Regions from separate parts of the Solibacillus sp. R5-41 genome, predicted to be linked through region 2. Evidence: riboswitches for the same ligand, from Rfam matches in the RefSeq annotation. Region 2 holds a riboswitch; each other region holds the start of a gene.
The links. A riboswitch is a leader RNA that binds a small molecule or an ion and turns the genes downstream of it on or off. The one in region 2 is predicted to bind S-adenosylmethionine.
Positions count from the first base shown of each region.

Region 1: it holds a riboswitch for S-adenosylmethionine, as region 2 does, so the genes downstream of both, CSE16_RS01625 (O-acetylhomoserine aminocarboxypropyltransferase/cysteine synthase family protein) here and CSE16_RS17025 (methionine ABC transporter ATP-binding protein) in region 2, are expected to answer to the same signal.
Region 3: it holds a riboswitch for S-adenosylmethionine, as region 2 does, so the genes downstream of both, CSE16_RS19480 (bifunctional homocysteine S-methyltransferase/methylenetetrahydrofolate reductase) here and CSE16_RS17025 (methionine ABC transporter ATP-binding protein) in region 2, are expected to answer to the same signal.

Region 1 covers NZ_CP024123.1:329,750-340,723, reverse strand. Annotated here, with positions in the region: gene CSE16_RS01670 (aminotransferase-like domain-containing protein) at 1-362, opposite strand, end outside; gene CSE16_RS01665 (DMT family transporter) at 479-1,399, shown strand; gene CSE16_RS01660 (YhjD family protein) at 1,722-2,072, opposite strand; gene CSE16_RS01655 (transcriptional regulator) at 2,069-2,290, opposite strand; gene CSE16_RS01650 (hypothetical protein) at 2,448-2,936, opposite strand; gene CSE16_RS01645 (DMT family transporter) at 3,158-3,739, opposite strand; gene CSE16_RS01640 (DNA-binding protein) at 3,870-4,100, shown strand; gene CSE16_RS01635 (homoserine dehydrogenase) at 4,497-5,483, opposite strand; gene CSE16_RS01630 (hypothetical protein) at 5,828-6,226, opposite strand; gene CSE16_RS01625 (O-acetylhomoserine aminocarboxypropyltransferase/cysteine synthase family protein) at 6,475-7,779, opposite strand; SAM riboswitch class I at 7,900-8,015, opposite strand; gene nfsA (oxygen-insensitive NADPH nitroreductase) at 8,235-8,969, shown strand; gene CSE16_RS01615 (hypothetical protein) at 9,182-9,595, shown strand; gene CSE16_RS01610 (ABC-2 transporter permease) at 9,657-10,974, opposite strand, start outside.
Region 2 covers NZ_CP024123.1:3,420,416-3,431,389, forward strand. Annotated here, with positions in the region: gene sufC (Fe-S cluster assembly ATPase SufC) at 1-129, opposite strand, end outside; gene CSE16_RS17010 (glutamate biosynthesis transcriptional regulator GltC) at 563-1,465, shown strand; gene CSE16_RS17015 (MetQ/NlpA family ABC transporter substrate-binding protein) at 1,511-2,317, opposite strand; gene CSE16_RS17020 (methionine ABC transporter permease) at 2,480-3,148, opposite strand; gene CSE16_RS17025 (methionine ABC transporter ATP-binding protein) at 3,141-4,169, opposite strand; SAM riboswitch class I at 4,325-4,430, opposite strand; gene CSE16_RS17030 (thioredoxin family protein) at 4,487-4,792, opposite strand; gene CSE16_RS17035 (toprim domain-containing protein) at 4,800-5,126, opposite strand; gene gcvH (glycine cleavage system protein GcvH) at 5,245-5,625, opposite strand; gene CSE16_RS17045 (arsenate reductase family protein) at 5,706-6,062, opposite strand; gene CSE16_RS17050 (acyl-CoA dehydrogenase family protein) at 6,166-7,947, opposite strand; gene CSE16_RS17055 (acetyl-CoA C-acetyltransferase) at 8,009-9,181, opposite strand; gene CSE16_RS17060 (3-hydroxyacyl-CoA dehydrogenase/enoyl-CoA hydratase family protein) at 9,240-10,974, opposite strand, start outside.
Region 3 covers NZ_CP024123.1:3,938,572-3,949,545, reverse strand. Annotated here, with positions in the region: gene CSE16_RS19490 (globin-coupled sensor protein) at 1-831, shown strand, start outside; gene hemG (protoporphyrinogen oxidase) at 975-2,360, shown strand; SAM riboswitch class I at 2,574-2,672, shown strand; gene CSE16_RS19480 (bifunctional homocysteine S-methyltransferase/methylenetetrahydrofolate reductase) at 2,775-4,619, shown strand; gene metH (methionine synthase) at 4,612-8,040, shown strand; gene CSE16_RS19470 (GNAT family N-acetyltransferase) at 8,138-8,650, shown strand; gene CSE16_RS19465 (Delta(5) desaturase DesA) at 8,777-9,811, shown strand; gene CSE16_RS19460 (sensor histidine kinase) at 9,897-10,974, shown strand, end outside.

The DNA.
Region 1 (10,974 bases), 1.2 Mb from region 2:
CCTTTTGGCGTTCCGTAGCGAAATAATTCTTCTTGATAGGTATCAATTGCTTTATTTATGCAGTGTTGAAATTCTTTATAAGGAAATGCATGCAAAGTAGGAGATGCACTCGCAAAGTCAATTATGTCAGTGGAAAATGGCGTTTTGAAGACGTGATTATCCACAACATAATAACCACTTTTCGGTAGAGCATAAATAATATGTTGCTCCTCCAATTTCTTTAAAGCAGTCAATACCGTGCTTTTACTACAAGAATATTGCCCAGTTAAATTTCGAATGGATGGTAGTTTTGCACCGGTCGAAAATTTACCAGATTGAATTTGCATCAGAAGTAATTGATAGACTGATTCATATTTAAGCATCATAAACCTCCTTACACATCTGTATCGGTACAGATGTGTATTTTTTATATCGTAAAGGTTTTTATTATCCCTTACGATAATGGTACCGGCCGGATCAATATAAGGGGGGAATCGAAATGAATGAAAATAGAAATGCCTATATCGCAGCAACCATCTATGCACTCATTATCGGATTGTCATTTATGTTTGTAAAAGTGACATTAACGGTTGCAACACCGTTAGATACATTGGCTCATCGGTTTACCATTGCATGGATCGCAGCCACAGTGTTGTTCGTGTTAAAAAAGGAATCAATCAAAGTAACAAAAAAAGATGTACTGCGGATTGCCTTGTTAGCCATCTTTTATCCGACACTCTTTTTTGCTTTTCAAGTATTTGGGTTAGTGCATACATCTTCATCGGAAGCTGGTATTATTCAAGCAACATTACCAATTTTTACGTTAATTTTTGCAAGTATCATCTTAAAGGAAACATCTACACGTAGTCAAAAAATAGCGATTGGTTTATCAGTACTCGGTGTGATGTATATTATGTACATGAACGGGGCAAGGGGTACAAATACAAGTCTCATCGGGACTGGTTTAATTTTACTTTCAGCACTTACCGCCTCACTATACAACGTATTTGCTAGAAAGTTAACACAACGCTATTCGTTATTCGCTATCACATATATCATGACATTGTTTGGGTTTATAGCTTTTAATGGACTGGCACTGACAAACCATGTAATGAATGGAACAGTCCATCAGTTTATGCAACCTTTTGGTCACTGGGATTTTGTTCTTGCCATTTTATATTTAGGGATCCTATCGTCTTTAGGAACGGCCTATCTTTCAAATTATGCTTTATCAAAAATAGATGCATCGAAAATGAGTGTTTTCAGTAATTTTGCTACGCTCATTACCATTTTAGCAGGGGTCATTTTTTTAAAAGAGGAATTTCAATTATACCACATTGTAGGATCTATTATCATTATCATCGGTGTTGTTGGTACAAACTATTATGGTGAAAGGGGCAAATCAAATGAAAAAATATAGTCTCTTTCTAATCATAAGCCTCATTTGAGGATCTCAATTGATGTAGGTTCCATTTCGTTATCTGCTTTAAAGCACTGATCGGTGCACTTTGTTTATCAGTGATTAGTCTGTTCCAATCCAAGAAAAACCACACACTCAATAATAAACTATATTTTTGGATTGGACTTTTCGACTTTTTGAAGTCGTCTTGCCGTTTATTCTTAGCGGGATTGTTGCATAAGCGTCTCTGTTCTTATTCAACTAACGGGGGCTTTAGTTGAACAAGACGTTTAAAAAATAGATACAAAAAGCTGTCATTTTGATTATTCAAAACGGCAGCTTTTTATTTATTCATACGGCTTAATAACATATTTTCAACATGCGTTTTTATTGCTCTATTTGCGTAACGGATGGTTATATCTTCACCAGCGGTTGCCACAATCACATCACTGAAATGCTCGTCAATTTTAACCCATTTAACAACACGTATTTTATCTTTTGCCAGCAAACGTTTTTGGTTTAAATAATCATTACGCACACTTTTTAGTATGTTGTCGATAATCGGTAAATAGATTGCTTTCATTTTCAGTAGGTCCGTTTGTTCCACTTTACTGTAATCCGTTTGAAGTGATTGAACAGCTAAATCTATAACTAAGTAATCATGTACAAGTTGGCGTTGTTCACCATTAATCATATAACGCCACGCTCCTTATAAATGACTGGAGCGATAGCTAATACGTTATCAATGATAAAAGTCCGCTTTGCTTGTTTGGTAAAACAAAACGCTTGAAACTTATCACTAACCATTTTCATGATTTTAACTCGACGTTTTGATATTACTCCACTTTTAGATATATACATCACATCGATTATTTGATTACGCTGCATAGCTTTTATTAATTGCTCTTTCATCTTCCGCACCCCTTAATGAGAACGTTTGTTTGTACTTATAATAGAACAAATGTTTCCGTTTTGGCAAGTGCGAAATTTTGAGAAATAAAAAAAGACCAGACCAGGCTCACGAATGAGGATCTGGTCTGTATCTTTTATTTATTAAAACTACAATTATTTAGTCTAATATTCTGACAGAAAAATCAAAGTTCCCTGGACCACCATCATTTGATGTCACTAAAAATGTATACTCACCTACAGGGATGTAATCGAATTGCCCGTCCGCTATAGAAATTGATTGATTTCCTGGATTTAAAGCACCGCTAGACCAAGTTTGTCCATATGGGTCACGAATTTTCCATGTAAAAGCGTTATTACCTGTATTTTTTACGTAATACTTAACATCTCTATTTTTTGTACCAATATGGAAAGTAGCCATATACGTCCCATTTCCTAAAGCTTGATTTTTTAAATCAATTGCTGTTGATGATCTCAAATCGATTATAGGATCGTCACCGTTAATCGTTTTATGATTCTGTACATAAATATTTTCTTCTTGAGATTGGATTTCTGAATTAACTTGTTCTTCAGCCTTAGCGGGAATTAAACCAGTGCCAACTAGAGATAATGATAGTGCAGAAGCTGCTAAAATTTTTGTCATTTTCATATATACCACTCCTATTTTTAAAATTATAAGTATAGAACAATTTTTTAAGATGTCTAAACGCCATAGCTATAGTTGATGTCTTTATCCTCGAGTTACTTATATCATATACATAATTCCCTATAATTACCACAATCAATCTGTTTTGTATGAATATATTGTCATAAATAGAATTAAGTAACCATTTCTGACAATTATCTTACAAAATAGTCTTTCTTAATTATTTAGCTGTACGATTCACATAAGTAATTGAATGTAAACGTCATAGCCACAGCAGGCAATGTTTCCTCATGCTTCATCAGTTGCTTACTAACATTCGTATACAGTGCAAACATGAAACCTGCGCATAAAGCGAGTATTATGCCAAACGGATCAATCACTGCTTCCCCGTGATTAACGAATAACAGTACACAGCCAGTAATCGCAAGCCCCGTCGCCATTCCCCAAACTTGACTCGGACGCCCTTTCCAAAAGAGCCATTCAATCACACCCGCAAACACAGGCGCACTTCCTATTGTAATAACCGTTCCAACTGCCACGCCTGTATAGCGAACGGAAGCAAAAAATAAACTTTGGAATAGTGCAATTGTTAACGCAGCTAAAATCGTCCATTTCCACGACCATGTGCGAAAATTTATTTTTCGCATAGCCAAAACAATTACTAATAATAGCCCACCACCAATTGCCGAACGAACACCTGCTACGCCGAATGACGAAATCCCTTTCGTTAAAAAAGTTTGCGTCGTTCCAACCGTTCCCCAAAGCATCGCCGCAAACAATACAAAAACATAGGGTAATAAATTCACTACAAACACCCTCCAATAAATCCCATAAAATCAATATCATGCTATCATACCTCCCCCGTCAAATCGAGATGAAGTTTCCTTGAAAATTGATTATAATAAGGGTAACACCATCTAGAGGGAGGTCATCAATATGTATAAATCTGTTGAACAAACAGCACGTGATATCGGGATGCCCGAACATCAAATTATAAAATACATTTATGCAGGTCGTATTAAAGCCGTTCAAGACGGTGACGATTTTTTAATTAACAGTGCGCAATTTGATACGTACCATCTCCACCTCGAACGAATTAAAGAAGAAATTGAAATTTGGAAAAACACACCGATTCCTGAAGATATCGATGTGAAAGATGAGGATTAATTAAGAGAGCGTCTAAATACTGAATTCAATTACGCCAAGGCGTAATTGCGTCTAGATTTTTTTCGAGCTTGCTCGAAAAATCCCTCTGAAAATCTGTAATATCCGCCGGAGCCTTTGGGCCGACACGATGTTGGTCACTCAAGCGTTGCCGCACGACGCGGCGTTCTAAGCATAAGTTCCCCTATTCAGCCGGAGTTTGAACCACCACTGAATAAAGGCATATTTGGCATTCATCCACCACTTATAAAAGTGGAGGACTTCTGCTGAAACAAGTTAAAAAGGAATTTCGTTGCTCTAAGTAAGCCTACGAAATCCCCCTTTTTTTCTTTCTTTATCATGACGTTCTTAGCCTGAGCTCCCCTATTCAGCCCGAGTTTGAACCCCTACGGAATCAAGTTAAATCGTTACCGTAAATCCCACACGCTTCCCAATAATTTCAGCATAATCCTCTACCATTACACTTGCTGTTGGATACATGCCTGCACCAGGGCCTGTAATTGATAACGTTCCGATATAATTCGTTTCCATCGCTACCGCATTGAACACATCATCTACTGGATAAAGCGGGTGATCTTTACCGACTAACAAAGGAGATACCTTTGCATAAATCTCACCATCTGAGCGTTTTTCAACCTCTGCTACATGACGATAGCGTAGTCCTTTTTCTGTTGCCTCCGCTACTTGTGCTGCTGTAATTTTATCGATTCCGATAACTTCCACGTCCGACCAATTCGGTTGTTCTCCAAACGCGAGGTTCGATAAAATCATGAGCTTTTTAAATGCATCCTGACCAGAAACATCATTAAATGGATCTGCTTCTGCATAACCTAAACTTTGAGCCTCTTTCAACGCCTCGTCAAAGCTCCAGCCTTCTGCACGCATTTTCGTTAAAATATAGTTCGTCGTCCCATTCAAAATCCCTTGCACACGACTCACATCATTCACCAATAAAATATTTTTCATCGTTTTAATAATTGGTACGCCGCCTGCAACTGATGCCTCAAAACCGACGAATACACCGTTTGCCTTTGCAAGTGCCTCTAATTCCGCACCTCGCTTTGCAAACATCACTTTATTCGCTGTAATGACATGACATTTATGTGTTACTGCTTGCTTTAAATAGCTAAACGCTGGCTCTTCATTTACAATCGCTTCAAATACGACCTGTATGCCCTTTTCCGCAAGTACTTCATCGATGCTTTCCGTCATTAAATGCTTTGTTCCTGGTACCCGCTCACGACTTGCATCTGTTACTAAAATTTTTGTAACTTCCAACTCCACGCCCAACTTCTCGTGGAGCTCCTGCCTCTTTTCATTTAAAATATGGTAAATCCCTTGACCTACTGTGCCAAATCCTAAGATGGCTGCCTTGATTGTTGCCATTTCCTTTCATCCTCCAAATTCCTTTTAAAACATATCTATTTGAACTTCTCATGATTAAAACCATGAATATTCTCGCTCAGCGCAATATAGACGAACTATTCTAATAATTAATATATAAAAATTCTATCTTATATATTACACGAAAACAAGATAAATCTCTCCTACATGGACATTTGTTTTCTGTAAACGGTCAACTTTCATTCAAATCTATTTTTGAATGAGCATATTTTGTACTTTAGGTTGGATTAATTTTAACTATTTATAAAATGAAAAACGTATCCCGACTCGAAGCCAAAATACGTTTTTTAAATGATTGAAACTATTTTATTTACACCTTAACAGAATTAAACCGCTACCTTTACACGTTCAATATTATGTAAATGATATATGCTTATTATTTTCTTCATTAATAACTGTTCTTTTACTGTATAGTTTGGAATTGCGAATGGACGTTGCACGAGCTGGAACTCACCATATTTTAAATACCATTCTTTTGCTGGTACTAAAATATGTGCTACACCATGTTCCTTATATTCCACTGCTATTTCCTTCACGACATAGCCTGATTTCGATAAATGATAAGTTGTTTCAGAGAAAGCACAGTGTCCAAACACCTTTTGCCACATCAATTCTACATCCGCCAAAATCTCTTGAATTGTCATTGCGTTTACAAATTTCTTTAGATCATTTAGTTCATAAATTATATATGCTGCCACATTTTGTGCACTGTATACGTTTCCCATGTCAAACAAATCCTTCTAATTGATTAAGATAGAGCACTTGCTCAAAGGGGGGTTAACCATTTGCAAGTGCGCTATCTTCAAGTAATGTAAACGATGCTGCAACATTATTTACATTACTCAGTTTATAATCCCTATTTTATTACTAGGTTTTATCTTTGTCAATAAACCTTATAAAAATACTTGGTTTTAATTTTGGAAAGCTGCTCCCTAACGAAATGATGAAAGGCAAGCAAGTTTCTTCTATTATATTAAACTTGTGTTTCGATTTCTAAATTAGCGGCTACTTTCGCTAAAGCTTGTTCTAAATCTGCAATAATATCTTCTATGGCCTCCAAACCGATCGATAAGCGAATGAGCTCCTCAGATACACCAGCTACTTTTAATTCTTCAGCTGATAATTGTTGGTGTGTCGTAGATGCTGGGTGGATAATTAATGAGCGCGCGTCTCCTACATTGGCTACGTGTGAGAATAATTCCACGTTATCAATGACTTGGCGCCCTGCTTCACGTCCACCTTTAATGCCAAATGTTAAAATTGAGCCAAACCCGTTTTTCAAATATTTTTTCGCTAGCTCATGTGAAGGGAAATCTTCAAAGCCGTTATAGTTTACATATTCCACAAATGGGTGGTTGCGTAAATATTCCGCTACTTTTAACGTATTTTCATTATGGCGCACGATACGCAGATGAAGCGTTTCTAGGCCTTGTAAAAAGTTAAATGCTGCGTCTGCTGATAATGTAGGACCGAAATCACGTAAAAGTTGAACACGTAGCTTTGTGGCAAATGCAGCCCCTGCAGTGTCAATTCCATAACGAAGTCCGTGATAAGACGTATCTGGCTCTGTAAACCCAAGATGACGCCCTTGTGTCCAATCAAAATTCCCTGCGTCCACGACAATGCCACCAATTGTCGTTCCGTGACCACCTATCCATTTCGTAGCCGAGTGAATGACAACATCCGCGCCAAATTCAATTGGGTTCCCACCATATGGCGAAGCGAATGTGCTATCGATTAATAATGGTAGTCCGTTTTCATGTGCGATTGTAGCAACTGCTTCAATATCTAACACCTTTAAACTTGGGTTACCAATAATTTCTGCATAAACAGCCTTTGTTTTATCTGTAATTGCGTTCCGGAAATTTTCTGGGTTCGTTTCATCCACAAATTTCACTGTAATGCCGTAGCGTGGTAATGTTGTTGCAAATAAATTATACGTACCACCGTAAAGTGAACCTGCTGCCACGATTTCGTCCCCAGCACTTGCTAAGTTTAAAATAGAAAATGCGATAGCTGCTGCACCAGATGAAAGTGCTACTGCGGCTGCTCCCCCTTCTAATAACGCAACACGCTCTTCAAATGCACCAACCGTTGGGTTCATAATACGTGAATAAATATTGCCCGCCTCTTCTAATGCAAATAGTCGCTGCGCATGAGCAGTATCTTTAAATGCATAAGCCGTTGAACGATAAATTGGTACTGCAATCGCACCCGTTACAGGATCTGGCTTTTGACCTCCGTGTAATAATAGTGTTTCTGGTCGTAAATTTGTCATCAATAATAACCTCCAAAATAGTTTTCGATGGTGAAATCGGTGTTATAGAGGAGGAGTTTTTTGAATGAAAAAAACCCTCTTCAGCTAAGAAGAGGGTTTGCAAATGAGCAAGTTTGCCTCCTCTTATCTTTCAAAATGCAAATTGCATCTTGTAGGAAGTAGCACCTTAGTCAGTTCGTCACTCACTGGTTGCCGGGCATCTCAGGGCCTATTCCCTCCGCCACTCTTGATAAGAGTATGTGATTTATGTTCCATCGTTGTTTCACAGTATAAAACAGTTAATATCAGTTCGTCAACAGTTAATTTAAAATTTTCTGATTTTCATAATATTCTATTTAACAAAGCTGTTGAGTCTCATTTCAGCATTATCAATAGTCATCTGAATATAAATCGACTAGAATAAACTTAAAGGAACGTTCCTTTACATTGATTTTTTCATAAGGGGAGAAATTTACATGCAAACAAGAGAAATTTTACGAAGTCACTCATCTGTTCGAAAATATTCAGGTGAGCAAATTTCAAAAGAAACCATTATTGATTTAATCGAAACGGCGCAAATGGCTGCAAGCTCACATTTTGTCCAAGCATATAGCGTTATTTGGGTAACGGATGAGGAGAAAAAAGCAAAACTAGGTGAGTTATCAAAAAATGATTTCCAATTCAAAACTGCGGGTGCTTCTTTCTTATTTTGCGTGGATTTCAAACGTCTACAAGTTGCAGGTCAAATGCACGGCGTTGACATTGTGACAGATTCTGCTGAAAACGTTCTTGTTGGCGTTGCGGACGTTTCATTATTTGCACAAAACTTTGTTATTGCTGCTGAAGCGATGGGCTATGGGATTTGCTATATTGGCGGGGCACGCACAAATCCAGCTGAAATTAGTGAACTATTTAATTTACCTGATTATGTGTTCCCATTATTTGCGATGACAATTGGTACACCGACAAAACGTAATGAAACAAAGCCTCGTCTACCAGTATCGGCTGTGTTGCATGAAAACAGCTATGACGTAGATCAATATGAAACATTATTAGCTGACTATGATGCGATGATGGAAACGTATTACGCAAGCCGCTCTTCCAATCAAAAGATGGCAACTTGGACGAAGCAAATGGCGGATTTTTTAGTCGACCAAAAACGTCCATTTATAAAAGATTTCCTTGCAACAAAAGGCTTTACGTGGAAATAACCGCATGACCTACCCATCATTTTAGCGCTCCGCTAAAATGATGTTTTTTTGAGCTAAGAACATGCCTTCTTTACTAATTGAATCGGTACTTTACATCCATACGGATTTTTAGAATTATTTTTTTAGCATTTCATATTACTCATTATGACTTAGGTTTTTTGTTTCATATTTTGCTATTATGAAGAGACTGAAGTTGTTAGGAGGTAACATAAATGTCGACTCCATTTATTGCGAAATCATTAGAACGCCAACATTTGAAATCTGCTCGAAAATACCCTTTGTTAATTTCAGACATAAATATTGAATTAAATAAAATTCATCAACAAATTACAGATCAAATAGAGCACTCAAAATATGAAGCTGCAACCGCGTTCATCGACCAATATATTGCACATACATCAATTTGGCAACTTAAATTTGTTTGCAACTTCGAAAATCCTGAAGTGGTGCTTATGCAAATTTTCCATTTAGATTATATTTTCAATAATGAACCTTCTGATCATTTTTCAACCGAGCGAGAACTTTTAAACGTGCAATGGGAAAAATTCTTGAATGTAACGCTATACACAGAAGAAAAAATTGAACACCGAAAACAAAAAATGCTTCACTATATTCAAAATTACTAGTAAAAATGAATTGTAAAAGGCAGAGACGTTTTCAACAACATCCCTGCCCTTTTTACATGCTTTATAATCCTTCAATAATTACATTTTTTACAGGTTGGAACTGCTCGCCTGTTTTCGCATATGTCATAACGATGCGATCACCCTCTTGTAAATAAATCGCAAGCGGTACGATTTCTGAACTTACGATAAAGTTTTCACCCGATTTCAGTAAGAATGATACGAGTGTAAAATCACCCACACGCTCTTTATATACACGAACAACTTCACCTGTTACTGTTGCTTCCTCTGCATTAGAAGTGCCACCTACTGTACTACCACCACGACTTAATGCTGTTTTATATAGCTTTAACGCCTCATTTGGTGTGGAGGCAAAGGCTGAAATTTCAGGATTCGCTGCGGAAACGATGAAATAGTTTTGTAGGAAACCATTTGCATCAAGTACAGCAGTTAACCAGCTCGCCTCGCCGTAGAAGTTATAAAGAATTGGCATTTTGCCTTCCCATTTCTTCTCGATGAATTTCTTTTCAATAATTTGCAGTGCTCCTTGAGAATCCATGTATGATGCATCTAAATCACCTGTATAATACGTTGCCGCGCCCGTACGAGCATTTGTCAACGAATAACCAAGCATAGAATCAACACCCTCTTTTGGGCTTGTGAAATCTGTGAAGTAATACATTTCCCCATCTTCCATGAAAATCGGGCTTACATTCGCTTCCGTACCTTCATCACTCGGTAATTTCACATCTTTCTTTCCAACAACACTGTTCCAATAACCGTGCACATAGTTCCCATAATAGCTATTTTGCAAGCTCACTGTTTCTGGAGAAATTGCCCCATCAATATAGTCTGGTACATCTTTTAGCGCAAGCTTTTCTGTATGTCCCGTTTTTGCATCAACTATAACAATCCCTTTCACATCAAAGCCATTACGCGCAGATATAAATTCACCGTATGAACGAATGTAAAACGGCTTCCCATTCTCATCAATTTCCAATTGCGGTTGCCCGTAAAAAATGAGTGTAGGATATTGTAAACGTATGTGACGCTCTAAATTTTGATTTAAATAAGCGGATGGAATATAGCTCATTTCCGATTTAATAAATTTCGGATTATCACTTGAATCTGTCGCGCTCATCGTGAAATAACCCGGTGTTGTTTTTCCATTAAACCATTTGAAAAAGTCCGAAAACTCAACTGGTGCAATGTACACATACTCACCGTTTATTTTTTGAATTTGCAAACGACCTAATTCATAATAGCTTGTATTTGGTACCTGTCCGAATGCTTTTTTCATTTTATTTTTTACAAACTGTGGCGGTACACTCGCCGGCTTTTTCGTTTCATCGAATGGCTCGATTTCTACCTTTTCCTCCATT
Region 2 (10,974 bases):
AGATTTACCAGTACCGTTCGGACCCATGATTGCATGTACTTCATTTGTGTTAATTGTTAAGTTTAAACCTTTTAAAATCTCTTTTCCGTCGATTTCAACGTGAAGATCTTTAATCTCTAAAGTTGCCATTAAATTACCTCCAAATATTCATTTGCACGGTATACACCTATGCTAATTTATTGTCACATCCAATCTTAACTGAAAAGATGATTGGTTGCAAATAGTTTAGAATGATTTTAATTAATCTTTCTAGTACATTCTTTAATAATTCTTTTCTCCAAGTCGTTTCTACTATTAATGCAGTGTTTTGATTCGAATTATTATTTTCAATAGGAATCTTTCAAATGAGAACCAATTTCACTTGTCGAATCATAAAAATACAGCTATATAAAGTGAACTAAAGTATCCATCATATAAAAATTCACCAAAAAAGTGATAGAATTTTTTATTTAACTAATATAGTATCGATGTTTCATGAATAGATTTCCATTGTAATGTTTTGAAATTAAGTTATAGTTTTCATTAGAATCAATCTACTTTAAAGATAAATGAGGTGGGAAATTTGGAATTAAGGCAATTACGTTATTTCGTGGCGGTGGCTGAACGCGAGCATATTTCTGAGGCTGCGGAATATTTACACGTCGCGCAATCCGCCGTTAGCAGACAAATCGCAAATTTAGAAGAAGAGCTTGGTGCCCCACTTTTCGAGCGTGTTGGACGTAATGTCAAATTAACACCAATAGGGAAGACTTTTTTAGAGCACAGCATAACTGCATTAAAGGCCATTGATTTTGCAGCAAAACAAGTCGAGGAATATTTAGACCCTGCGAAAGGGACGATTAAAGTCGGATTCCCAACAAGCCTAGCAAGCTACGTACTGCCGACCATTATATCCGAATTTAAAAAAGAATATCCAGATGTTTCTTTTCATTTGCGCCAGGGGTCATATAAATATTTAATTGAGGCCGTTAAAAATCGAGAATTGAATTTAGCTTTACTCGGTCCATTGCCTCCAAAAGATGAAGCCATTAATACGACAGTACTTTTTAGTGAAAACATTCATGCACTGCTCCCAGCAAATCATTTACTCGCTAAAAGGGACAGCATTAACTTAATCGAATTGCGTCATGATCATTTCGTCATGTTTCCAGATGGCTATATTTTACACAAAGTAGCTGTGGATGCATGTAAATCTGCTGGATTTGTTCCAAAAATCACATCTGAAGGTGAAGATATGGATGCATTGAAAGGGTTAGTAGCTGCGGGCATTGGTGTATCTTTATTACCGGAAAGTTCACTCTATGATTCCACACCCCGAATGACGGTGAGAGTGCCGATCGCCAATCCATTGATTCGTCGAAATGTCGGGATTATCGCACCAACAACAAGGGTACTTGCCCCTTCCGAAAAAATATTTTTAGATTTCGTTTCACAATTTTATTCCCGCCTATCCGGATTCCAATAAAAAAACTTCCCGCATTGACTACTGTTTTTGCGGGAAGTATTTCATTTATTTTACAACCGGTACTACTGAACCGCCCCATTGTTCTAACATGAAGTCTTGAATTTCTTTTGAGTGTAATGCATCTACTAATGCTTTAATTTCTTTTGATTTTTCGTCACCCGATTTAACGGCAACAATATTTACATATGGTGACTCTTCGCTTGATTCAATTGCGATTGAATCTTTTTGCGGGTTAATGCCATTATCAATTGCAAAGTTTGAGTTGATTAATACCACATCCCCCTCTTCATTTTCGTACATTTGCACTAAAAGTTCTGGTGCTGTATTGTAATCAAATTTTAAGTTTTTCGGATTTTCTTTAATATCTTTAATTTCAGCCTTTGTTTTGTCAACACCCTCCGCAAGTGTAATTAAACCTTTTGCTTCAAGTAGTGACAGCATACGACCGTGGTCAGAAACAGAGTTTGACAGTAATACTAAGGCACCTTCCGGAAGCTCTTCTAATGTTTTGTATTTTTTAGAATAAATTCCGATTGGCTCAATATGAATTTCGCCTGCATTTGCAAAGTCATAGTCGAAATCTGCAATTTGGCTTTCGTAGTACGGTATGTGTTGGAAGAAGTTTGCATCTAAATCGCCTGATTCAAGGTCTTGGTTTGGTAAAACATAATCTGTATACGGTTCAATTTGAAGTTCGATACCTTGCTCTTTTAAAATTGGTTGTACTTGTTCTAAAATAAGTGCGTGCGGTGTATTTGATGCACCAACTATTAATGTTTCTTCATCTGATCCACATGCTGCTAAAGCTAGTACAGACGCTCCTAATACGATACTTGATAATAATTTCTTCATTTTTTCCTACCTACCTTTTTTCATTTTATCGTTTCACATAACATTCCCTATTTTCAGTCATTTAACGTTACAGACGCGCGCTTTTCTCAAGTTTGCGTCCGAGATCATATTAAATTAGGAAATACCTTAAACGTTTTTTATAATTACGGCTTGAGCCATGAACTATCGTTTATCTACTTTTGCGGTAATAAAATCACCAATATACTGAATAATAAATACGACGATTAAAATTAAAACAGTTGCCACAAATGTCACGTCTTGACGATTACGCTGGAAGCCGTCTAAAAATGCTGAAGTTCCAAGTCCGCCTGCACCAATAATCCCTGCCATTGCTGTGTAACCGACTAATGCAACAGCTGTTACTGTAAGACCCGAAATCAGTGCTGGCAAACTTTCTGGAATAAGTACTTTCCATATAATTGTCGAAGTTTTGGCACCCATTGAACGCGCCGCTTCAATAACCCCTTTATCAATTTCACGCAAGGCGATCAATACCATTCGCGCATAGAACGGGGCAGCACCAATAATAAGCGCTGGTAAAGCAGCATTGGCACCACGAATTGTACCAAGTAAAAATTTCGTGAATGGGATAAGTAAAATAATTAAAACGATGAATGGAATCGAACGGAAAATATTCACGACTGACCCCGTTAAAAAGTGGACGATTTTATTTGCCCATAGCTGATTATCACTCGTTAAAAATAATACAATCCCGATGATTAAACCGAGTGCGAATGTAACGACCGTTGCTATTGTTGTCATATAAATTGTTTCATAGGTTGCATCGAGCATCTTTGCCCAATCTACATTCGGAAATAATTGCTCAATCATGTCCAATCACCTCCGTTTGAACTTTATGTTGCTCTAGTACATCTAAAGCGGCTTTAATTTGTTCGCTCGAACCTTCAATATGGATAAACAATGTGCCGAGCGGACCACTTGTTGTATTGGAAATTTTCCCATGTACAATATTCACGACAATATCAAATTGCTTAATGATTTGTGATATTACAGGTTGCTCTGTTGTTTGGCCAACAAAGCTTAGCTTCACAATTTTCCCCGATGGATAATTCGCTAAAATTTGCTCGAGTGACGTTTGCATTTCCTGTGTTTCACCAGATATTTGCGACATGAAGTTTTTCGTTATCGGTGCTTGAGGATTTTGGAATACTTGTAGCACCTCGCCTTGCTCTACTACTTTACCTGCTTCCATTACCGCAACACGATCACAAATTTTTCGAATAACATGCATTTCGTGTGTAATGAGTACAATTGTCAATCCAATTTTTTTATTAATGCCGAGTAACAGCTCTAAAATCGAATCCGTCGTTTCTGGGTCCAATGCAGATGTTGCCTCGTCACATAATAAAACTTCTGGATTGTTTGCAAGTGCACGGGCAATTCCGACACGCTGTTTTTGTCCACCTGATAATTGTGAAGGATACGCTTTTCCTCGACCTGCTAGTCCAACAAGCTCAATTAGCTCTTCTACTCGTTTTGCTCGATCTTCTTTTGGTACTCCAGCAATTTCAAGCGGAAAGGCGATATTATCTTCCACTGTACGCGACCAAAGCAAATTGAAATGTTGAAAAATCATACTGATCTTTTGTCGAGCATCTCGTAGCTTTTTCCCCGACGCCTTAGAAATATCATTTCCGTTTACAACGACCGAACCAACTGTTGGTTTTTCTAACCCATTTAACAGTCGAATCATCGTACTTTTACCTGCACCACTATAACCAATAATGCCGAAGATTTCGCCTTGTTTAATCGATAAGTTTACTTGATTTACGGCTGTTAGTTCTCCATTTTTCGTTTTATAAACCTTCGATATATTTTGTAAGTCAATCATCGTTTGAACTCCTTTATTCGAAATAACTTATTCGTTATTTTCATAGCACATTTTTTCGCGCGAGTAGTTTTACCTAATTTTCAACTTGTTCAAAAAGAAAAAAAACCCTTCTACGACGACAAGTAGAAAGGTTTTCACATTTATGTTGAACCGTTCTCTCATCTCTCAAAGTTAAACTTTGTGTGACTTGGCACCTTTTCATCATACAATGCTGGTTGCCGGGCTTCATAGGGCACTTCCCTCCGCCTCTCTTTATAAGAGTAACGCTATTAAGTTTTTTATTATAAATGATACTCTATCACGTCGGCTTAGGAACGTCAATCACTTTTTAACATTTCATACAAAAAAGGTACGGATTGAAATGCATATATTTTTTTCTGCATTTCCCCGTTATTAGCAATGATTAAACACGGCACACTTTCCACCTGTAACTCCATTGCGAGATCACCTAAATAGTTGATATTTGCCATTCCAATTGACAAATCCGGTAATAATTCCTCAATTACTGTTAATATTTTTGATGCCACATCACATGTTCCACACATTGGTGTATATAAGTAAAAGGCACGCTGCCCTTCATTTTGCAGCTGTTGCACCCATTGTTCTCTCGTCCACACTTCCATACTACGATCAACCTTCTTTTACTATAAATTTCGCACGTTTAAGAAGTTCGATTAAAATAGGGGCTGGCGTCTTTGCCACTTCAATATATTGCTTTGGAATAATTAAATGTTGTGCTTCAGAATATGTCCGATTCATCAACTTACGCAATTTCTCTCCATTTTTATCAACATCGAACATCGTTACCATTTCATATTGCTCGTACGGTGTTAATAATGCAATTAATTCATCTTCACTTATCGTGCCATTCGTACAAAGAATAACGACTTGTTCAGCCAATAAAGGGGAAATTTGAATTTTATCTGAACGCCCTTCAACAATAATGCATTTCTCCAATATAAAACCTCCTATACAAACAATCAATTCCCACTCGGCGTCATTCCGTTTGGACGTCTGCTGAATGAAGATAAAAAGACGCTAAAATCTGTACATACAGATTTTAGCGTAAGGAATATTATTGTTCAATTAATTGTGTGTATGCTTCTGCATCCATTAATTCTTCTAACTCTGCATCATTTGATAATTCGATAACAACCATCCATGCTTGCTCGTATGGAGATTCATTAACAAACTCTGGGTTGTCAGATAACTCTTCGTTTACTGATACAACTGTACCTGATAATGGTGCATATAATTCAGAAACTGTTTTAACAGATTCTACGCTACCGAATGGTTGATCTTTCGTAATGTCGTCGCCAACCTCTGGAAGCTCAACGAATACGATGTCACCAAGTTCAGATTGTGCGAAGTGAGTAATGCCGATTGTTGCTTTACCATCCTCAATTTTTACCCATTCGTGCTCTTTTGTATATTTCAATTCTTTCGGTGTGTTCATGAAAACCCCTCCAATTAATATGTAGTACATTCATGTTCAGTTTGCCATATTTCGTTCGGAAATTCAATATGTAACGCCGTTTATTTCCAAGTATTTAAGAAGTCAGACTCCTTAAATCCTAATGTTATTTTTTTACCATCTGTAACAAGTGGTCGTTTAATCAACATGCCATCCGATGCAAGTAATGCTAATTGCTCCGCTTCTGTCATTGTTTCAAGATTATCCTTCAATCCAAGCTCTCGATACTTTATGCCGGATGTATTGAAAAATTTCTTTAAAGGCAAGCCACTTGCTTTATAAATCAATTGTAACTCCTCCACAGAAGGTGTTTGTTCAACGATATGTCGATTTTCGTACGTAATGCCATTTTCGTCGAGCCATTTTTGTGCTTTTTTACAAGTTGTGCATTTTGGGTAATGAATCAATTGAATTGTCATGAAAGTGCTCCTTTTTGCAACCTATTTTCCACTATTGTAACGGATTCACTTTCACAATTCAAAAATCGGATGCAGCGTCCTACATCCGATTCGAATTTATCATTTAAACAACATACTTTGCCGCTTCAATTACTTTCACTGATGCTTCTCGTTTTTTCAAAATTAAATTGTAAGGGTTATTACGTGTTAATTTACGTAGTGCAGATAAAATCATACGTCCTGTATCCCCTTCAACTGTAGCAAGTAGCGTTTCTTTTGCTTCTTTTTCGATTTCTGCAAATGCTTCTTGGCAGAAAATTTGCGTATAAAGTATTTTTTGTGCTGCTTTTTCTTCCCCGTCACGCGCGATTGCTTTTTGTGTACGGATGACAGCAGATTCCATTGCATATAATTGGTTGGCAATATTTGCGATGTTCACTAACACTTCTTGCTCTTGATCTAATTTAGCACCAAAACGTTGTGCTGCTGCGCCCGCTGCAAGAACAGCAATTTTCTTCGCATTTTTCACTAAATATTTTTCTTGTTCTAATGCAGCTTCGCCAATTTCTTCAGGCATTAGCATTAATAGTTCGTTTTGTAAGTCTTGTGCTACTTGTAATAGTGGCAATTCCCCTTTTAATGCTTTCTTCATGAATGTACCTGGTACAATCATACGGTTAATTTCATTTGTTCCTTCAAAAATACGGTTAATACGTGAATCGCGGTAAATACGCTCCACTTCATATTCAGCCATAAAGCCATAACCACCATGCAATTGAACGGCTTCATCTGCTACATAATCCAATGTTTCTGAACCGAATACTTTTGCAATCGAACATTCAATGGCGTACTCAGCAATGGCACCTGCTACTGAAATACCATCCTTTTGCTCTTCATCTGATAACTGGTTTAAGCGATCTTCGAAGTAACCAACTGTACGATAGTTTAAAGACTCTGACGCATAAATATGAGATGCCATTGTCGCTAACTTTTCTTTCGTTAAGTTAAAGCTCGAAATTGGCGTTTTAAATTGTTGACGTTGATTTGAATATGCTACTGCAAGCTCAAATGCACGCTTTGAAGCACCTACTGTACCTACCCCTAGTTTGTAACGACCGATATTTAAAATATTGAAGGCAATAATATGGCCACGGCCAATTTCACCTAATAAATTTTCTACTGGTACTTCTGCATCCTCTAAAATTAATGTACGAGTTGAAGAAGATTTAATGCCCATTTTCTTCTCTTCTGGACCAACCGAAACGCCCTTATATGAACGTTCTACGATGAATGCCGTGAATTTTTCGCCATCAATTTTCGCATATACTACGAAAACATCTGCAAAGCCTGCGTTTGTAATCCATTGCTTTTCACCATTTAAGATGTAATGTGTGCCCGCTTCGTTTAATTTTGCCGTCGTTTTCGCACCTAGTGCATCTGAGCCTGAACCTGGCTCTGTTAATGCATACGCAGCAATTAATTCACCAGAAGCTAACTTCGGTAAATAAAATGATTTTTGCGCATGATTACCAAATAGTACGATTGGTAATGAACCGATTCCAACATGTGCCCCGTGAGTAATTGAGAAACCACCTGCCGGAGACATTTTTTCTGCGATTAGTGCAGAAGAAATTTTATCTAAGCCAAGTCCCTCATATTCTTCGGGTACGTCTGCTGCAAGTAAGCCTAGCTCCCCTGCTGTTTTTAATAAGCGCACTGAATGCTCGAACTCATGATGCTCTAAATTTTCAACAACGGGTAATACTTCGTTTGTAACATAGTCCTGTGTTGTTTGAGCAATCATTTTTTGCTCATCTGTGAAATCCTCTGGCGTAAAGACACGATCGATTTCAACGTCCTCGATTAAGAAGCCGCCACCTTTAATAATGTTTGTTGTTTGTTCCATGATAAATTCCTCCCCTAAGGTCTTTGTGATTGGAAATAACTAATTTTATTTATTTTAAGTTTTAAAGTACTTCAAATACGCCTGCTGCACCCATGCCGCCGCCGATACACATTGTCACGACCCCGTATTTGCCACCGCGTCGTTTTAATTCGTTAATAAGCTTCACAGTTAAAATCGTGCCCGTTGCGCCAAGTGGGTGCCCTAAAGCAATTGCACCACCGTTTACATTCACTTTATCGATATCAATGCCAAGTTCACGTACTACTTGAATTGATTGTGATGCGAATGCTTCATTAATTTCCCAAAGGTCGATTTGGTCTTGTGTTAAACCCGCAATTTCTAACGCTTTCGGAACAGCTACAATTGGACCAATTCCCATTACTTCTGGTGGAACTCCTCCAACTGCAAAGCCTAAAAACTTCGCAAGTGGCTGAATACCTTGCTTTTCAGCTTCTTCACGGTCCATCACTAATACCGCTGCTGCACCATCTGATGTTTGAGAAGCATTGCCCGCTGTAACAGAGCCCTTCACATGGAAGGCTGGACGTAATTTTGCTAAGCCTTCCATCGAAGTGCCAGAACGTACCCCTTCATCTGTATCGAAAATCACTTTCTTTTCTTGCAATTTATTATTCTCGTCAACTGTGTACTCAATTACTTCAACAGGTACGATTTCATCGATGAATTTTCCTTCTTTAATCGCTTTTTCAGCTAATTCATGAGAGCGTACTGCGAAAGCATCTTGATCTTCACGACTCACATTGTACCGATTTGCGACTTCTTCCGCTGTATGCCCCATACCAATATAGTATTGAGGTGCTTCTTCTGCTAGCTTCGGATTTAAACGAACTGTATTTCCTGTCATTGGAATCATACTCATCGATTCTGTACCACCCGCAATAATCGCTTTTGAGTGGCCAAGCATAATTCTTTCCGCAGCATATGCAATCGTTTGCAAACCTGACGAACAGAAACGGTTCACTGTTAGAGCTGGTGTTGTATCCGGTAAGCCTGCTAACGCACCAACTAATCGAGCAACATTCATCCCTTGCTCCGCTTCAGGCATCGCACAGCCCATAATTAAATCATCAATCGGACCTTCATAGCCCGCACGTTTTAACGTTTCCTTTACTACTACTGCACCAAAGTCATCCGGACGTGTATTTGCAAGTGTTCCTTTTTTTGCACGACCAATTGGAGTTCTCGCTCCTGCAACGATAACGGCTTCACGCATAATGATGTATCCCCCTTGTTATAAGCTAGCGACTCTTATTGCCACTAAACATAAAATATTAGTTACGTAATGGTTTACCTTTTACAAGCATGTGCTGCATACGCATTTGTGATTTTTGATCAGCTACTAAACTTAAAAATGCTTCTTTTTCCAGATTTAATAAATAGTCTTCCGAAACTTCTGTTCCATATGGTACTAAGCCGCCTGCAATGACATACGCAAGTTTTTTAGCGATTTTTAAATCATGCTCACTAATAAATCCAGAATTATACATACCTTGTGCACCTAGCAATAATGTTGCATAACCTGGTGCCCCAACTACTTTTACAGCCTTTTTCATTGGTGGTGTGTAGCCTGCATTTGCAAGTGAAAGTGCCGCTTGTTTTGCATCATAAATTAAGTGGTCTGGATTAATAGAAATCCCGTCTGCGAAATTTAAGAAGTTATTTTCACGCGCTTCTTCACCTGAAGTAGAAACTTTCGCAAGTGCAACCGTTTCAAATACTTTATTCGCAATGGCTTGGTAGTCAATATCAACACCGTTTGGTAAGCCCTTTATAAACTTCTCATATAGCCCGATATTTCCTCCTCCGCCTGGAATTAAGCCAACCCCAACTTCCACCAATCCGATATATGTTTCTGCCGAGGCTTGAATATGTGCAGCAGGTAAACATACTTCTGCACCTCCACCTAGTGTCATTTGGAATGGTGCTGCTACGATTGGTTTTACGCTGTATTTAATACGACGCATCGCTTGCTGGAACGACCGGATTACAAAATCAAGTTCAAAAATATTATCATCCTGTGCTTCCATTAAAATCATGCCAAGGTTCGCACCGACACAAAAGTTTTTGCCATGGTTTCCGATTACGAGACCTTTATAGTTTTTTTCCACTTCGTCTATCGCGAAATTGATCATCTGGATAATATCTAAGCCAATAGCATTGGATTGTGAATGGAATTCTAATAAAGCAATACCATCTCCTAAATCAATTAAACTTGCACCTGAATTTGATTTAATGACACCATGTTTTTTCTTGTAACGTTTTAAATCGATTGCTTTTTCATTTACCGGAACTTTCACATATTCTGTTCCATTGAAGTAAGCTACGTCACCATCAATTTCTGAATAGAATGTTGAGAATCCTTTATTTAATAGATTTGTAACAAAGGAAGGAATTCCGCGACCTTCTTCGGTCATTTTTGCAACGGATTTTTCAACACCAATGGCATCCCACATTTCAAATGGTCCTTGTGCCCAACCAAAGCCCCATTTCATCGCGTTATCAATCGCTAAAATGTCATCCGCAATTTCACCTGTAAGTTTTGCCGAGTAAATTAACATCGGGGCAAATGAATTCCATAGAAGTTCTCCCACACGGTCATTGGCATAAATTAATGTTTTTAATTTGCCACCCGGTCCTTTTGCTTGCTTTGCCATTTCTAATGAAGGCGTAGCTAGCTTTTTCGATGGCTCATATTGCATTGTTGATAAATTTAATTGTAAAATTTCTTTCCCTTCTTTTTTGAAGAATCCTTGACCTGTCTTTGCGCCTAACCAGCCATTTTCAAGCATTCTTTTTAAAATTGGTGATTCCTCAAAAACTACCTGTTCCTCACCTGTTGTTTGGTCGTAAACATTTTTTGCTACATGGACAAATGTGTCTAAACCGACAACATCAAGCGTACGGAATGTAGCTGATTTTGGACGACCAATAATTGGACCCGTTACCGAATCAACCTCGCCTACTGTATAATTACGTGCAATCATTTCCTGCATCGTTACAAGAAGG
Region 3 (10,974 bases), 520 kb from region 2:
AAAACAATAGAAGCGATTTCGAAAATATTAAACTTAGAGCAACAAGTCGTTTTAGAAGAATATGAAGCAGTAATTGAACGAATGAAAGGGCAGTTAGCGGAAGAAAAACGTCAAATTAGTCATTCTATTATCGAATCATCTTCGAACTTAGCCGCGATTTCTGAGCAAACAAATGCTAGTTTCCAACAGTTGACGATGCAATCTGACGTGATGACTTCCTATGCGAAAAAAGCGATTGAAATTTCGAATGTGGCGAACGAACAAGCGCAAAATGGGAAAACGCAATTACAACGTCAAATTGATAGCATAAAGGAAATTAATCATTCAGTTGGTTCCATTTCTGAAGAGATTGATAAGCTTGTAGAAATTTCAAAAGAAATGGAATCCACAATGGGAAATGTAACGAATATTGCGAACCAAACGAATTTATTGGCACTAAATGCTGCAATTGAAGCGGCACGAGCTGGAGAAGCCGGTAAAGGATTTGGTGTAGTAGCAGATGAAGTTCGAAAGTTATCCGAACAAACGAAAGAATCAGCTGTAAATGTAGGTGAACTATTAAAAAATACGAATGTTCGCACGATGAAATTGCTCGAATCATTGGGTCAAATTCAAACAGCCGTTCATACAGGTGAGGAAAGCATGGGAGGAACCGAAGAACAATTCTCACTTATCGTAGAGGCCATGGTTGAAACGGAAGTACAAAATAACCTAGTCCAAAATGAAGTAGAGCAAATTGGTTTAGTCATATTGGAGCTTGGTCGAGCATTTGAAGAAGTTACACATTCAGCAGATAGGTTAGCGACAATTTCACACAGATTAGATAAATAAATTGTATCTTTACGTATGCCATTTTGATTCAATTCAAAATGGTTTTTTTCGTGCGATTTTTGTAATACACTGCTTACCTATTTTAGAGGAAAACAGATTATACTGAAGTGAGTATAGCTTGTACGGGAATGGGAGCGATTTTTATGAAAACAGTAGTAGTTGTAGGTGGCGGTATTACAGGCCTTTGCACGATGCATTATTTGAAAAGACAAATGGCCGAAAAAAAGATAGAAGCGCGTCTTATTTTAATAGAAAAGAATGCATATTTAGGTGGGAAAATTCATTCGGAATATGGAGAAGATTTCATTATGGAAACAGGCGCGGATTCCATTGTTGCGCGTCATCCTGGTGTGATAGAGCTTGTACGTGAGCTCGATTTTGAATCGGAACTCGTTTACAATGAGACCGGCATTTCCTATATTCATACGAATAATGAGCTACATGCAATTCCTGCGGGTTCAACATTTGGGATTCCGATGAGTATCGAGTCATTAATGGCAAGTACGCTCATTTCTGAAGAAGGGAAAAAACGTGTCTTGCAAGATTTTGAAATACCGAATGCCAATTATACAAAGGCAAGCTCAATTGGGGAGTTTTTAGAACATTTCCTAGGTGAAGAAATTGTGCATAAGCAAATAGCTCCTGTATTATCGGGCGTTTACTCGGGGGATCTTTATCAATTAAGTCTAGCATCGACACTCCCTTATTTAGTCGATTATAAAAATGACTATGGTTCGATTATTAAAGGATTTGAGGAAAATCGCGAGCAGTTTGAGAAGGCAGCAAATAAAAAGTTCATTTCATTTGAAAATGGATTGTCTGCTATCATCAATCGACTTGAGGAAATGTTGCCAGACGTTGAATTTATGAAAAATGCCACAACAGAAAGTGTTCGAAAAGTGGGGTCGCAATATGAGGTAGTGGTAAATGGAAAAATAATAGAAGCAGATGTTGTTGTGCTTGCAGTTCCAAATGACACAGTGCGTAAAGTATTAGCAGATGAGACATTAGATAAAAGTTTAGCGCAATTTTCAACGGCATCTGTGATTACGATGTATGTAGGCTTTGATGTACCAGATGAAGTATTGCCAGCAGATGGCACCGGTTTTATCGTCTCGCATAATAGTGATTTAATATGCAATGCATCTACTTGGACGAGTCGAAAATGGAAGCACACGTCGACAAAAGGTAATCTACTCGTACGCTTATTTTATAAAAATAGTAATCCGCGCTATGAAGAGTTAGCAGCAATGTCTGATGAGGAGCTAACAACGGTTGCACGAGAGGATATTCTTTTAAGTCTTGGCATTGCAGCACAACCAAAAATAGTGAATGTGACAAAATGGATCGATCAAATGCCGCGTTATGATTTAGCACATAATGATGCTCTTGGTGTTGTTGTAGAGGATTTAGAGACGCGTTATCCAAACGTATTACTTGCGGGATGCTCGTATTTTGGTGTGGGTATTGGTGCGTGTATTCAAAATGGAAAGACGACCGCACAGCAAATAATCAATGCAATTGTGTAAAGTTATGCTTGAATATGCTAACAGCTATTGACGTTTTTTTCATATAACGTTATGATTCTGTTAATTCTTTTAATCAGAAAACTCTGCTAAAACGAATTGAAACTTCCATCGGATGTTACGAACTTAGGTTAACACCCTTTGCAAGCATAAATCGTAATCCGGATGCAATTATGCCGGGGTATAATTGATTTAGTATTAAAAAATTCATAATGTATCTTATCGAGAGAAGTTGAGGGACTGGCCCTATGAAACTTCAGCAACCAACAAATAGTCAGGTGCTAAATCCAGCAGGCAAATGCCAGAAGATGAGAGGGACCTAAACTTACAATGTGTAATGCCTTCTTTTATTTTTGAAAGAAGGCTTTTTTATATCATTAAATGACTGAAAATACTGTAAATATGGGAGTGAATACAATGGGTTTATTAGAGGATTTAAAAACTAAAGTATTAACAGCTGACGGCGCAATTGGTACATTATTATATTCCTATGGTTTAGATTATTGTCATGAAGAAATGAATATTTTGCGACCAGAAATTATTGAAAAAATACATGGTGAATATGTTGCTGCCGGAGCGGATATTATCCAGACGAATACATATGGTGCCAATGCAATTAAGCTTGCTCGTTACGGCTATGAATACCGTGTGCAAGAGTTTAATGAAGCGGCATTACAAATTGCTAAGCGTGCTGCAACTCCTGGAGGACAATATGTGTTAGCTACAATCGGGGGTATTCGAGGCGTTCGAAAAAATGATGTGACACTAGCAGAAATTTTAGATGCGTTTGAGGAACAGGCAAAAGTACTTCTTGCAGGTCAACCAGATGGCTTTTTACTAGAGACGTATTATGATTTTGAGGAATTATCCCACTGTGTTCATTTATTACGCACATTAACGGACTTACCGATTATTGCACAAGTGACGATGCAAGATCCAGGAGTTTTACAAAATGGTCTGTCATTAAATGCGGCTTTAACAGAGCTTGCCGCTTTAGGAGCAGATATCGTCGGCAGTAATTGTCGCTTAGGGCCGTTCCATACGATTCAATCATTTGAAGGTGTAGAGCTTCCGGAAAATTCCTTTTTGTCTGCTTCCCCGAATGCTTCTTTATTAGATGTGGAAGATGGGCGCGTTGTTTATGAGTCAGAGGCGGATTATTTTGCGCGTGCTGCGGTTGAATTAGTCGAGCAAGGTGTTCGTTTAATCGGCGGATGCTGTGGTACGACACCAAAGCATATTGCGGCAGTGAAAAGTCGTTTAGCTCATATTAAGCCCATTACAGAGAAAAAAGTGAAGCAAGGGCGTACAGAATTTGTGCGTGTACCTGAGCCACGTAAGCAAGAGCCGTTACATTTAAAAGCAAAGCGCGAACGTTCTGTCATTGTTGAGTTAGATACGCCACGACATTTAGAAATTGATGGCTTCGTGGAAGGTGCGAAAGAATTATACAACGCAGGAGCGGATGTTATTATGATGGCGGATAATTCCCTTGCTTCTCCGCGTATAAGTAATATTGCGATGGCTTCTATTTTGAAGCAGCACGGTATTCGCACATTGCCACATTTAACTTGTCGTGACCGCAATTTAATTGGTTTACAATCACATTTAATGGGTCTAGATGCATTAGAGCTGCATGATCTTTTAGTGGTGACTGGTGACCCAACAAAAGTTGGGGATTTCCCTGGTGCAACGAGTGTATATGATGTGTCATCAATGGAGTTAATTTCTTTAATTAAACAATTAAATGAAGGCTCATCTTTCACAGGAAAAACATTGCGCAAGCAGGCAAATTTCTCCGTTGCAGGTGCTTTCAATCCGAATGTGCGTGTATTAGATCGGGCGGTTGCTCGCTTAGAGAAGAAAATTGAACACGGGGCGGATTATTTCATTTCGCAACCAGTTTATACGAAAGAAAAAATTAAAGAGATTTATGAGGCGACAAAGCATTTAGAGACGCCGATATATATTGGAATTATGCCCCTTACTTCATTTAGAAGTGCGGAATTCCTTCACCATGAAGTGCCAGGTATCAAGCTTTCAGAGGAAGTACTTGCGCGTATGGAAGCTTGCGGTGAGGACAAAGAAGCGGCAACAAAAGAGGGCGTTAAAATTGCTAAGGAACTTTTAGAAACAGCATGTCAGTATTTTAATGGAATTTACTTAATTACACCATTTTTACGCTACGATATGACGCTAGAACTAATCGACTATGTGAAAGCGTTTGATGTTAAATATAAAGGAGCTCAAACAAATGCTTAATCATCCAATACAGGAGCAATTACAAAAACGAATATTAATTATCGATGGTGCAATGGGGACAATGCTCCAAAATGAAAATTTGACCTATGAAGACTTTGGCGGTGAGGAATTAGATGGCTGTAATGAAAACCTTATTTTGACACGACCAGATGTGTTAGGAAAAATTCATCGTGCTTATTTAGAAGCTGGTTCCGATATCATTTGTACAAATACATTTGGTGCAACGCCACTTGTTTTAAATGAGTATGACCTGGGAAATAAAGCGGTGGAAATTAATAGACGAGCGGTGGAAATTGCACTAGAGGTGTCGCGTGAGTTTTCGACACCTGAGTGGCCACGCTTTGTTGCAGGGGCGATGGGGCCAACCACAAAAACATTGTCTGTAACAGGTGGGATAACATTTGAAGAGCTAGAGGAAAATTTCTATGTGCAAGCGAAAGCATTGATTGAAGCAGGATCCGATTTAATATTACTTGAAACGTCTCAAGATATGCTGAATGTAAAGGCGGGCACAATTGCGGTGCGTCGTGCATTTGATGAATTAGGAAAAGAGTTACCTGTGATGATTTCAGGAACAATCGAGCCAATGGGTACTACACTTGCTGGGCAATCGATTGAAGCCTTCTACATTTCGATTGAACATATTCAACCACTATCCGTTGGCTTAAACTGTGCTACAGGTCCAGAATTTATGACGGATCATATTCGTTCATTAGCAGAGCTTTCACAAGGTTATATTAGCTGTTATCCGAATGCAGGCTTACCGGATGAGGAAGGGTGCTATCACGAAACACCAGAATCATTATCGAAAAAGCTACAAGGTTTTGCAGAAAAAGGTTGGCTCAATATTATTGGTGGCTGTTGCGGTACGACACCTGCTCATATCGCAGCCATTCGTGAAGCGGTAGCAGGATTTGCACCTCGTAAACCTGGAGAGAAAACACATACGCATGCTGTTTCAGGAATTGAACCGTTACAATATGATGAATCGATGCGTCCTTTATTTATGGGCGAACGTACGAATGTTATCGGCTCACGTAAATTTAAAAATTTAATTATTGAAGGAAAATTTGAGGAAGCAGCAGAAGTTGCTCGTGCCCAAGTGAAAAATGGTGCGCATGTTATTGATATTTGTCTCGCCAACCCAGACCGTGATGAAGTAGAGGATATGAAAAACTTTATGCAGGAAGTGGTCAAAAAGGTAAAAGTACCTTTAGTAATTGACTCAACTGATGAAAAAGTAATGGAAGTCGCATTAAAATATTCACAAGGGAAAGCGATCATTAACTCCATTAACTTAGAAGATGGCGAGGAGCGCTTTGATGCGGTGATGCCACTTGTGAAAAAATATGGGGCAGCGCTTGTTGTTGGAACGATTGACGAAACGGGAATGGCCATTACGCGTGAGAAAAAGCTAGAAGTGGCAGAGCGTTCATATAAATTGCTGACAAAAAAATGGGGCATGGCACCAGAGGATATTATTTTTGACCCGCTAATGTTCCCGGTTGGTACAGGGGACGAGCAATATATTGGTGCAGCAGAGGAAACAATCGAAGGGATTCGTTTAATTAAAGAAAAGCTACCACATTGCCTAACTGTTCTCGGTGTTAGTAATGTATCATTCGGTTTACCGCCAGTAGGTCGTGAAGTGTTAAATGCGGTTTATTTATATTATTGCACGCAAGCAGGTCTTGATTATGCGATTGTGAATACAGAGAAATTAGAGCGATTTGCTTCGATTCCAGAAGAAGAAATTAAACTTGCGAATGATTTGATTTTCAATACCAATGATGAAACGTTAGCAGTATTTACAGATTTTTATCGTGGGAAAAAGAAAGAATCCGCTGTGAAAGTACTTCCTGCAACAGTGGAAGAGCGTCTTGCGTATTATATTTTAGAAGGTACGAAGGAAGGTTTGATTGAGGATTTAAATTTGGCGCGTGAAACGTTTGATACCCCGCTAGATATTATTAATGGTCCACTCATGGAAGGGATGGCTGAAGTAGGTCGTCTATTTAATGACAATCAGCTAATTGTAGCAGAAGTATTGCAAAGTGCGGGTGTGATGAAAGCAGCCGTTGCCCATTTAGAGCAGTTCATGGAAAAGGGCGATTCGAGTGCAAGTAAAGGCACGATGGTACTCGCAACAGTAAAAGGTGACGTACATGATATCGGTAAAAACTTAGTCGATATTATTTTAAGTAATAATGGCTTTCGTGTTGTCGATTTAGGAATTAAGGTAACACCAGCGCAGTTAATTGAGGCGATTCGCAAAGAAAAACCCGACTTTGTAGGACTTTCTGGATTGCTAGTAAAATCAGCGCAACAAATGGTTATTACCGCGCAAGATTTCAAGGAAGCAGGCATAGATGTTCCAATCTTAGTTGGCGGCGCTGCTTTATCACGTCGTTTTACCGAAACAAAAATTTCTGAGCAATACGATGGTCCAGTCATTTATTCGAAAGATGCGATGCAAGGTTTAGATCAGGCGAACCGTTTAATGAATGCGGAGCAACGTGAAGAACTTGTTGCGGAGCTAAAAGAAGCACGTGAAAAGCGTATTGAATCTGATGCAAAGCGTGCAGCACGACCAGTTGTAGTGACGCAAAAACCAGTTCGTACAGTTGGAGATGCAAATGTTTACTTACCGGGAGATTTAGTACGCCATGTGAAGCGTAATTACTCGGTTGCTCACTTACAGCCTTATGTGAATATGCGTACATTAATCGGGCATCACTTAGGGCTAAAGGGCAATTTAGAACAAATGCTAGCTGAGCAGGATGAACGCGCGGTGCAATTAAATACGCTCGTTAGGGATTATTTAAATAGCGATTTATTAACACCTTCTGGCATGTATCAATTTTTCCCTGCGCAATCAGATGGCGATGATGTAGTCGTATATAGTCCAGAGGATCAAAAGACTGAAATTAAGAGATTTACATTCCCTCGTCAGCAAGTAGAACCATTTTTATGCTTGGCGGATTATTTGAAGCCGGTTGAAAGTGGAGAAATGGATTACATCGCGTTAATGGTTGTAACGGCAGGTCACGGGGTAAGCGACATTGCAGGCATGCTAAAAAAGGAAGGGAAGTTTTTAGAGAGCCACGCACTACAAGCTACGGCGCTTGAGCTTGCAGAAGGATTTGCTGAGCGTATTCACCAGGAAATTCGCGACCAGTGGGGATTCCCGGATGCAACGGACTTCACAATGCGCGACCGTTTTGCAGCAAAATATCAAGGGCAGCGCTTTAGCTTCGGCTATCCAGCTTGTCCAAATTTAGAAGATCAGGAAAAACTATTTGCTTTATTAAAGCCTGAAGATATCGGCGTACAGCTTACAGAAGGCTTTATGATGGAGCCAGAAGCAAGTGTATCTGCCATCGTATTTGCACACCCAGATGCACGCTATTTCAACGTTTAAGGCTTGAATTGAAAAATGTAGATACCGTTTTATAAAGTATATCAAGACCGTCCTGCAACATTGCGGGGCGGTTTCGACCTTAAAGGAGGATGAAATGATGATTAGAGCGGCAATACCAGATGATATTTCAACCATTTTAGAAATTTTTAATGACAATATTTTAAATTCAACGGCGATTTATATGTACGAGGAGCAAACGTTGGCACAACGTATGGCATGGTATGAGCAAAAAATGCAAAATGATGAGCCGTTATTTGTTTATGAAGAGAATGGTGAAGTGGCGGGCTATGCAGCATATGGACCGTTTCGCGCGTATCCAGCCTATCAATATACAGTAGAGCATTCCGTCTATGTGCATAAAAATCACTACAAAAAAGGGATTGCGATGAAGTTAATGCATACACTTATTGAGCATGCACGTACACATGAGGTGAAAACGATGGTAGCATGCATCGACCGTGAAAATGAGGCGAGCATTTATATACACGAAAAACTTAATTTTACTTATAGCGGCACGATTCGCAATGCTGGCTATAAATTTGGACGGTGGCTCGATTTAGTATTTTATCAACTTGATTTAGAAGGACCAAAGGAAGCGAAAGGAAAATAAGTTTTCGAAATTGTTACCTAGTCATATGACAACTGTCATAAAAAAGATATGATGTTTGCTCGTACACTCTTTTTCTGAAATTTAATACGATAGGTTTATCAAGTTGAGTGAAAGAGGGAGATAATATTGGCGTTAACAGATGCAGAAAAAACTAAACAGTTAAGAAAAGATATAGCACCATTTGCAAAATCAGAACTGCGTATGAGTATTCAACAATTAATAAATACTGTTTTACCGATATTTTTAATTTGGGGAGCAGGCTACGTACTTTTACAATATTCACCGTGGTATACGGCATTATGTAGCGTGTTAGCTTCAGGATTTGTCATTCGTTCGTTTATTATTTTTCATGATTGTACGCACGGTTCATTTTTCAAAAACAAAACGGCAAATGCGGTCGTTGGGAATCTTACAGGGTTATTATCATCATTCCCATATGAAAAATGGAAACGTGAGCATACGATTCACCACGCAACAAGTGCGAACTTAGACAAGCGTGGCATTGGCGATATCGATATGTTAACAGTTGATGAATACCTAGAAAAATCTAAGCTAAGTCGCTTAGGCTACCGTTTATATCGTAATCCGATCGTGATGTTTGGTCTAGGCCCACTATTTATGGTGCTTGTATTAAACCGTATAAACCGTAAAGATGCAAAAACTAAAGAGCGTTTAAATACGTACTTCATGAACATTGCATTAATAGTAATTTGTACGTCTCTTATCATGATATTTGGCTTATCCACATTTTTATTAGTGCACGGGTTAACATTATTTATTGCAGGTGCATTAGGGATTTGGTTATTCTACATTCAACATACGTATGAAGATGCATATTTTGAATATGATGCAGATTGGGATTATGTAAAGGCTGCGGTAGAAGGTAGTTCTTATTATAAATTACCAAAAATTTTACAGTGGCTTACAGGAAATATCGGCTTCCACCATGTGCATCACTTAGCGCCACGTGTGCCAAACTATAAATTAGAAGATGCGCATGAATCGATTAAACCATTACAACAAGCGACAACGATTACATTAAAAACAAGCTTTGAATCTCTTCGTTATAAATTATATGACCCAGAGAACTATCGATTTGTGACATTTAAAGAAGCGACTTCATTAGAGCGTATGCGAAATAAAACGTCATTAGCAAAATAAGCTTAGCTTATAAGTAGGTACCTCAGGATTCAACATGAGGTACCTCTTTTGTTATAATGAATGAAAAAAGAGAATTGAGGCTGTTATGCAAACTTGGTATAGTATCATCCCGAAAAGTCCGATGTTAAGTATTTATATATGGATAATCTTCTGTATAATGCCATTTTTCTTTATTATCCAATCGTTTCCTCTGTGGCAAATTATTTCGGGGATTGCGTTAATATTATTTTACTTCCTGTGTCATTATTTTTCGTTCCGGGCGAGAACGGGCTTAAAATATATGTGGTTCAGCTTCCAAATAGTGCTCAATATTGTAATGACCTTACTGTTTGGATATGTATATTTATCCCTATTTACGGCATTTTTTATCGGCAATATTAAGCAGGCTGTTGGGTTTTATATTATGTATGGCTTACATATAGGTTTTACCGTGTTATCTATTGTAGGTGGGTATTTTATTTTCCTGGATTTATTTTTGACGCAAACACCGTTTATCATCATCAATGTGTTGGGTGTTGTCCTTCTACCATTTACACTGTATTCGAAAACGCGTCGTGAAAATTTAGAAGGCGAACTTGAAACGGCTCGTGAGCGAATTTCAGAATTAACGGTTCATGAGGAACGTCAACGAATTGCACGTGATTTACATGATACGCTTGGGCAAAAACTATCAATGATTGGTTTGAAAAGCGATTTAGCTGCCCGTTTAGTGGAAAAAAATCCACAACAGGCGATAATAGAAATAAAAGATATACGACAAGCAGCAAGTGTTGCATTAAAGGAAGTACGTGAGCTTGTTGCAGATATGCGCGCGGTGCGTATCGAAGAAGAGTTGTACCGAGTGGAGCAAATTTTAAAGGCAGCACAAATCAAATTTCGGTTAAATGGAGATAAGTCCGAAATCAAAATGCCTGTGCATTCAGAAAGTGTCATTAGTATGTGCTTAAAGGAAGCCGTGACTAACATTATTAAGCATAGTGAAGCAACGATTTGTCGCATTAACTTTTATCAAAGTGAAGATGAGTTTAAAATAACGATTCAAGATAATGGTGTTGGTTTGGATCGTTCGAAGCGCTTAAATGGCGGAAACGGTTTAAAAGGCATGCAGGAGCGCATTGAATTTTTAAATGGTGCGATTGAGATTGAAAGTGACCAAGGTACTG